DNA from 2 places in the Bacillus paranthracis genome. Region 2 is predicted to be linked to the other one. Evidence: riboswitches for the same ligand, from Rfam matches in the RefSeq annotation. Region 2 holds a riboswitch; the other holds the start of a gene.
What was found. A riboswitch is a leader RNA that binds a small molecule or an ion and turns the genes downstream of it on or off. The one in region 2 is predicted to bind S-adenosylmethionine.

Region 1: linked by a shared signal. The riboswitch ahead of NLJ82_RS15560 (hypothetical protein) and the one ahead of NLJ82_RS16655 (amino acid ABC transporter permease) in region 2 are both predicted to bind S-adenosylmethionine.

Annotation. Positions count from the first base shown of each region.
Region 1 covers NZ_CP101135.1:3,040,721-3,045,148, forward strand. Annotated here, with positions in the region: gene NLJ82_RS15540 (short-chain fatty acid transporter) at 1-677, shown strand, start outside; gene NLJ82_RS15545 (hypothetical protein) at 718-1,071, opposite strand; gene NLJ82_RS15550 (NAD(P)H-dependent oxidoreductase) at 1,068-1,643, opposite strand; gene NLJ82_RS15555 (SWIM zinc finger family protein) at 1,667-2,047, opposite strand; gene NLJ82_RS15560 (hypothetical protein) at 2,300-2,557, opposite strand; SAM riboswitch class I at 2,658-2,756, opposite strand; gene NLJ82_RS15565 (hypothetical protein) at 2,879-3,070, shown strand; gene NLJ82_RS15570 (YwiC-like family protein) at 3,103-3,825, opposite strand; gene NLJ82_RS15575 (ECF transporter S component) at 4,009-4,428, opposite strand, start outside.
Region 2 covers NZ_CP101135.1:3,239,956-3,244,383, forward strand. Annotated here, with positions in the region: gene NLJ82_RS16640 (VOC family protein) at 1-186, opposite strand, end outside; gene NLJ82_RS16645 (amino acid ABC transporter substrate-binding protein) at 261-1,052, opposite strand; gene NLJ82_RS16650 (amino acid ABC transporter ATP-binding protein) at 1,064-1,825, opposite strand; gene NLJ82_RS16655 (amino acid ABC transporter permease) at 1,845-2,513, opposite strand; SAM riboswitch class I at 2,583-2,689, opposite strand; gene NLJ82_RS16660 (VanW family protein) at 3,020-3,931, opposite strand; gene NLJ82_RS16665 (hypothetical protein) at 4,282-4,428, shown strand, end outside.

The DNA of each region.
Region 1 (4,428 bases), 200 kb from region 2:
TGTTTCATGAAGAAGCTGCGGCTCAAGAAGTAGGTAATAATACGTTCGCTGAGAAAATGGAAAATAGTATCATCATTACACTTTGCGTTGGATTGTTAGGTCTCATTTATATTTTCAATTACTTTTATACGAAAGGCTTTAACCTTACACTTGATATCGTTATTTTCATGCTATTAATTGCTGGACTTATTTTCCACCGTACTCCGATTCAATATATTCGTGCTTTTTCAGACTCTACGAAAAGTGCTTCTGGTATTTTACTTCAGTTTCCGTTTTATGCAGGAATTATGGGGATGATGATTGGAGCAAATAGTGAAGGACTTTCACTTGGAGGAGCTATTTCAAATTTCTTTATTAGCATTTCAAACGAAACGACTTTCCCGCTCTTTACTTTTTTAAGTGCTGGCATCGTTAATATTTTCGTTCCATCTGGAGGCGGTCAATGGGCTGTGCAAGCCCCCATTATGATTCCAGCTGGCGCTGAACTTGGTGTACCTGCTGCAAAAACAGCGATGGCCATTGCTTGGGGAGATGCTTGGACGAATTTAATTCAACCATTCTGGGCATTACCGGCATTAGCGATAGCAGGTTTAGGTGCTCGTGATATTATGGGATTTTGCGTTGTGAACTTACTATATGCAGGATTTATCATTAGTCTATGTTTCTTATTTATTTAAACGAAAAGCTAGTTTTATACTAGCTTTTTTACATAATAAATCATTTATTTCCCACGCAATTTATTATGGTCTTCCACTCTATCTCCGTAAGATGTAATGCCTCAAATGCAAAAAAATCTTCACATACTTTTTCAATCAGATGTGGATTTTCCCTCAAGAAGTTCCACTGTAAAGCTTTAGGAAGAAAATATGTATCATATTCTTTACTTCCCCTTACTACTTCATCAACTTCTCTTTCACAAATTCCTCTTATTAAGTAATCATTTCTTAACTCTATTTGAATTTGCCCAAATATTTCACTACATTTTTTCAATTGAAGCAAACATGTAATATACGTTCGAAAAAGTTCGTTATCATACCCACAACAGTTTATAATACGTTCCATTTCATTCATAATGTACGAGCCTTTTCTTCTATTTGTAATAACCACTTTTCCCGCTTCTCTCGTTTACTCGTTTTCACAGATTGAAAAACTGACCGTTTTATATCGCGAATGCCGCAAAAACGTAAGACACCTCTCTTCATTATAATCCAATCTGCTGATCGATATAATAGTGCGACGTACCATAACGGTGAATCTAGCGTATTAATCACCCACGCCTTCTTCCCTTTCAATAACCCTTTCGGCAGAGCACCTTCATATTTATAAGCAAATCCGGCAACGAAAATACGATCAATAAATCCTTTTAAAATAGCTGGCATCCCCCACCACCATATCGGATAGATGAATAGAAACATATCCGCTTCTTCTACTAATGTTCTGTACCGAGCTGTTTCTTCTTCATTTACTAAGTCACGTCTTTTCTTCTCTTCATTAAATACAAGGACTGGATCAAATTGCTCCTTATATAAATCAAGTACGGTAACTGAATGATTTGTTTCCTGTAGTCCTTTTTGCACATGATTTAAAATTGCCGCGTTAAAACTTGAAGGACTAGGATGAGCGTATACAATAAGTACATTCACTACAAAACAACTCCCTTTATAAGTTAAAGTTTCCCCTTCTTTAACATCTTCTCCACAATTTGCACGTTTTTTGAACTTTGTAACAACCGGTTTAATACTGTAAGTAACTCTTCTTTTTCTAAACCTTGCAATTTCGATTTAACCGTACTCTCACCAGCACTTTGAATATCAGCCGCCATATGTTTGCAAAGATTCTCATACGGACACTCGCAGCTACTTTTTGCAAAATCTTCAAGATCAATAATCACTTCATAGTCCCCTACATTTCCAGTAACGAAAGCAAATATTTTCTTGTCTTGTATTTCAACATCTTCTACATGTCCTTCTTCATAATATTCATACCCTTTATCCATAATGTACTTAGGAATCCATTTCGTTATATCATGTAACAAATAAGCGTACATAACAATCCCTCTTCCTTTAATTCCCTTTTGACTTCTAGAGCCACTGCATGTTATTCTAATAACTGTCAAATAGCAAGTCTATATGACAAAACGACTGACACCTATTCGGCGAAGGTGTCTCTTTTCATTTGCAGCCGATATGAAGTGCCTCTTTCAGGCATATTCAATCTTTGACACTACACACTCAACACCATTCCCTGTATCAGGCTGCTTAAGCAGTCTTTTACTCTACATACTTCAAAAAAAGAGAGCTTAGCTCCCTTTTCTCGCTTTATAAAATACCCCTTTTTCAGTATAGAGATATTCATCAGCTAATGTAATTTTCCCATCCAGTTTCAGTTCATCTAATAGTCTTGATAAATAAAATTGATGTAACATCTTTTTCGTGAATTTTCCTTCATGATGCGAAACGATATGTTCTTGAATATCTAACAATGATATCGGCTTATCTTGCTCTATCATATATTCATAAACTGTACTACGCAGTTTTACGTATTTTTCGAGTGTCACAGTAACGCGCAACCCCTTTCTTCTTAATATAAATTTTCGTAATCGGTTTTTTTGCAATAAAAAAACCTCTCCGATAAGAAGAAGTTACGTATATATCTTCGTCTTATCTCCCAGAACAAATTTGTTCTGCTGGAATTAGCACCTGCATCGCGGTTGCTGGGTTTCATCGGGCCAGTCCCTCCACCTCTCTGGATAAGAAAATATTCACTTAATTCTTACTATACGTAATTTCATTTCAATTGTCAAACAAATATAACAAATTATATTTTCTTCTTTACTGTTCATACTATACATATATGAATATGCAAGGAGGATTATGAAATGCACGAAAATGCCCGCGGATATGTACAAGATTCTTTTCAATCATTACAAGAAGCAAAACAATGTTTAGAAGCAGCATTACAGACTGTTGAAAAAGATTTTAATCGCGCTCGTATTGAACAATCTCTTTATGCAATCGAACAAGCTATTCAACGCTGCGACTACACCGTTCACATTTTAGAACAAGATTGAAAAAACTTCCCATCATAAGGTGGGAAGGTTTTTCAAATGGCATACTTCATAATTATTGCCGTTATGATTAAAAAATATACAGAATTCACAATTTCTAAAATCCCTACTTTTATAATAGAAATTTTTTTGCCATACAATATAATGGCTCGAATGACACTTGGTATAAAAATAAGAGAACACAACGGATTAATAGCAAATACGATGACCGTTAACATGATATGATAACCCCAAGATATATAACGATACTTCGGATTATTTTTCTCACGTATCATCGTTTTCACATAAAACGTACTTCCTAAAAAATATAAAAATGAAATAAGCGCAATAAATAATGCAGTTTTATCTATCAGTTTCATTGAAAAATAATAACTAACTAAACCACCTATACAGAAAACAATAATTGCACTAACGTCATTTAATAATGCTCTTTCATTTTTTTGACGAGCGTAATACATATTTACTATAAAGAATGGAATCATGACTATTACGAATAAAAGAATGCGCCATTCATATAATAGAGAAATCATCCCAAATACGAACGCAATCAAAAAATATACAATTGCTGCATGTAAATACTCTTTTTTTCTTTTTTGTTTTATGTACATAAGGAATGGATACGTAGCTAAATAGATAAAGAACCAAGCTATAAACAATGGAATATGATACATAGTAGGTTTTCCAAGTATGACACTTAATAGAAATGGTATAACAAGCATCGCCCATGCACCATGTTGCTTCGGAATAACTAACTTCATTAACTATACACCTCCCTTTTGAAAATAGTTCTCACCTACTATTATACAAATAATTTTATATAGTAACGGATATATATTGGACTATTTTTTGACAATAAAAAATGCTCCTTACAATATGTAAGAAGCATGAAAGAGGCAAACGAATATGTAAGTCGCGACCCTACCTTATATGAGTATGCTTTTCTATACCATGTTATGCTTATCCAATATGCCATATTTCTTTTTAAATCTTGTAAGAATCGTAATCCAAGACGTACTAAATAATAGTAAGAAAACAACATTCGAAATTGCATGGCTCAAATCGAAATAAAAACTTGCGATATAATACGAAATGACTGTTTCCCACGTTGCCTCTCGTATAAAACCGAGAAGCCCCCAAAAATTCATGATCCAGCCAAATAAAAATCCAACAAACAATCCGTATAGTAGTCTTCCCCATAGCTTTTTCATTAAAAACGTATTACGTAATAATCCAGCTATAAAACCAATCATACCCCATGAAAACATTTGCCACGGCGTCCACGGACCTTGCCCTAAAAAGATATTAGACACAATCGCCGCTGTTGCCCCGATCATAAATCCAGTTTCACTTCCGAACACGAT
Region 2 (4,428 bases):
GTCCTCTAACTTTTCAAGAACAAGTAATGTATTCTTTCCACCTTTTCCAGATAAATATGCTTTATTCCCCTCTTGCTTAATTACTTCTAAGCCTACAACATTCTCATAAAAGGCAATTTGACGTTCTAAATCTAACACCTTAAATTCAACATGACCAATACGTGTTTTTGGATGAATTTGTACCATGAGTAACTTCCTCCCCAATTTCCTTTTATTTTTATATAAGTTGATGGACAATAGCCACATTCAACGAACATACTTTAATTTTGTTTTTTTGTAGCATCAACTTTCAGCCATTTTTTTGATATTTCGCTTAATGTCCCATCTTGTTCTAATTCTTTCAATGCTTTATTTATATCTTCTAACTTTTCGCTCTTTTTAGCAAATGGAAATGCAATCTCTCCCCATTTAAGTGGACCAAATCCTACTTTCACATTATCTAAATCTGCCTTTTTAATTGTTGTTTCTACTTGCACTTTATCATTATAGTAAGCATCTACACGACCAAGTCCCACTTCATTCAATTCTGCTGTTGGATCTTCTGAGAACGTTTTAATTGTAAAAGCATTATTTTTATTTAAAGCTTTTAATTCTTGTTCCCCGGCTGTACCAAGCCCCACACCTACAGTCTTTCCTTTTAGATCTTCTATCGATTTAATTGTATTATTATCTTTCTTCACCGCGAAAACAGATCCTGAATAAACATATGGAATTGAAAAGTCATATTTCTTTTTTCTTTCCGGAGAAACCGATAATTCATTTGCAATTGTATCAATACGACCCGAGTCTAATAAACCGAATAATCCTTCAAAATCAGAAACGTTCCATTCAACTTTATATCCAGCTTTTTTAGCAGCCGCTTCAATAATTTCAGCATCAAAGCCTTTTACTTTCTCACCCTCTTTAAAAATAAATGGACTACGACCTGCAGACGTCCCAACTTTCACTACTTTTTCATCTGTTTTTTTGCTCGCTGTATCTGAACCACAAGCAGATAAAAGCCCAACCGATACTGTTAATGCCAATGTTAGTAATAATGATGATTTCCTCATAATTTTTCCTCCTAAATAACGAAATGATTGCCTTCTTCTGAAGCATTCAATTGTCGTAAAAACTTTTTCGTACGCTCATTTTGTGGATTCCGAAAAATTTCTTCTGGCGTTCCCTGCTCTACAATAATGCCTTCAGCCATAAATATAATACGGTCCGCTACTTCTTTTGCGAAATTCATTTCATGTGTGACAATAACCATCGTTATATGCTGCCTTGCCAAATCCTTAATGACTTGCAATACCTCGTTCACTAATTCTGGATCAAGTGCAGAAGTCGGTTCATCAAACAATAATACAGCGGGATTTAAAGCCATTGCCCTAGCAATACCTATTCTTTGTTGTTGCCCACCTGATAACATCGTTGGGTAGAAATTTTCTTTTTCAGCTAAACCTACTTGTTTTAATATTTCTCTTGCTATTCTTTTTGCTTCTTCTTCACTTTTTTTCTGTACAACTGTTAATGGCGTTGTAATATTTTGCAATGCTGTTTTATTTTTAAATAAATTATAGTTTTGAAAAACCATTGCTGTTTTTTGGCGTAATTTTATTATTTCCTTTTTATAAAGCTTCTTCACATGAATCTCTAAATCTTCAATTCTAATACTTCCACCCTCTGGTTGTTCTAATAAATTTAAACATCTTAATAGTGTCGATTTACCTGAACCAGAAGGTCCAATAATGACTACCACTTCTCCTTTATTTACAGTAAGTGAGATTCCTTTTAGTACTTCATTACTCTTATAAGATTTATACAAATCACTTATCTCAATCACACATATCACCTCATCCTTGTTACAAATACGGTGCATCAAGTTTCTTTTCTAACTTTTTCTGTCCCCAGCTAATTACGATTGTAATAATCCAATATACAATCGCTACCGCTAAGTAACTTTCCATATAACGATACGATTGTGCCGCTAACATTTTCGCTTGCGCTAAAATTTCAGCCACCCCAAGTGCAAAAGATAACGAAGATTCTTTTAACAATCCAACAAAATTATTTCCAAGTGACGGTACTGCAACCCGAATAGCTTGCGGAAAGATAATCTGTCGCATAGCTTGCGCCTTTGTCATCCCAACTGATAAACAAGCATCCATTTGTCCCGATTCGACAGCATTTAATGAACCTCGAATAATTTCTGACAAATACGCTGCATTATTTAAACTGAGACCAATTAAAGTCGCTTGCATCGCTGTAAGTACTGTAAAGGTTGGGAATATTTGCGGCAATCCGAAATACAACACGAACAATTGAACTAATAAAGGTGTTCCTCTAAAGAAAGATATATATACTCTTGCAATAGAATATAGAAATTTCGTTTTGTTTTTCGTTATGATCGCCAAACCTATCCCTATAACAAAAGAAATAATCATTGAAACTACAGTAATTCCTAAAGTTATGTATACATACTTAAATAATTGCGGAAAACTTTCTAAAAAATACGTTACATCAAACTTCACTCTATCCCCCCTCTCTAAATAAAAAACTCTTCTTACACATATAAGAAGAGTTGAATGTTAATCCATTTCCCCTCATCTTCCAAACGCTTCATACGTTTGCTGGACTTAGCACAGTACTTTTATAGCCTGTTGCTGAGATTTCATCGGGCCAGTCCCTCCATCTCTCTTGATAAGAAAACTAATAAATTTTTCCATTTATTTAGTTGTTATTATGAAGAATACAATTAATAACTAATAATGTCAATATGAAAACTAAGAATTAAATTCGATAAAGTGAAACTTTAATCAGTGGGGGGGTTCTTCATCCCCCACCTAACCTTCTTTGCTTTCGCTGAATTTTGAGGTGGGGGGTTTTACTGCCCATTAAAGCCGGATAAATTCCCAAACATCTTGTTCCTCACATTCACCTAGTCTTGAAATGTATCACTAATACTGGATAAACTACACAGAAAAAGCCATTATTTCTATTGTTAGTAGAAATAATGGCTTTTTCTAGATTATGATTCTTATCGCATTTTATGTACTTCAGCAACTAACTTTCCGCCCTGAATGCCCATATAAAGCTTCACAGGTGCATCATTCGTATTTTCAAACACTAAATCTAAGTATGGATATGCAATTGTAGCATCTCTTCCTTGTGGAACGTAACCTACCGTTTTAGAATGTGTTGTTCTCTCTACCATTTTCAAACCAGCTTGATCTGCCGCATTGTATAATGTTGATGATGTTTGACAAACACCACCGCCATATCCATCTACTAATTTACCATCTACAATTTCTTTTCCTAATTGATATCCTTTATCTGGCGTTGTATCACCAATTAATGCATTGAAAGAGAAACGGTCTCCTTTTGCTAATACAACTCCATTTATGCTCGCTGCTGACAAACGAATATTTTCAATACGGCCACCTGTTGAGCCACCTAAATTCGTTTCATATCTACCAATTACCGTACCACTTCCTTGCGCATCACTTAATGTTGCAGTAGGCTTCTTCTCAACAATAGGTAATTGATAGGAAGAATCCCACATACCTACGTTTAATAATTTATCTACTAATTCTTTTTCCATTAATTCATAAGAAGGTTTCCCTTCTTGCCAACTTCCATCAGATCCTAGACGTGAAGGGACCATCTTTTTGTCAACATTTTTCCCAACTTCCCTAGCAACCTTCTCAACTGATTTTTTAAATTTCGCTTCATCTTCAAAATAACCTAGACTCGACAAATCTAACTTTTTTACTTCCGTACCTGTACGCCCATCTACTAAACTAATAGAATCCTGTACTTCTGCTTTAGCCTCTACCGTGTGGCCACCAATATCACTTACTAATGCAACATCACTTACTTTTGTACCACAGCCACTCACTACAGCTACACATAAAACCCCAACTAATATACCCTTTACTTTACGGAACAATATACTCTCCCCTTTTCCCCAATACTACTTTTATGTATTATTTCATTTTTATGTATGTTTTGTTACAATCATTTTACAATATATTTATAAATTGTTACAAGTTATTTTTTACTCTATATAAATTACTCTTTTCTTTTCCAAATGTCTATATATATTTACATAAAAGTTTGAGTTTGATAGAATTGTAACCTCTCCCTATTATCCAGTATATACCATAAAACGAACGAAATACAAATGTAAAACTCCATATTCGTATTTATAAAAAACATCCTGTGAACATAAATAGGTATTTGCCGTGCCACACTCCGCTTTTACACATACATTATGGTGAATTAATCTATTTTAAAGAAATGGAGGATGTTTTTATGTACCCCTACAATCCATACGATCCATATAACCAAACTGGTTATCAACCTCAATATGATTTACAAGCACAATACCAACAATATATAGATCCAGTAGAACAAGTTAATCCATATGATCAAACTCGACAATTC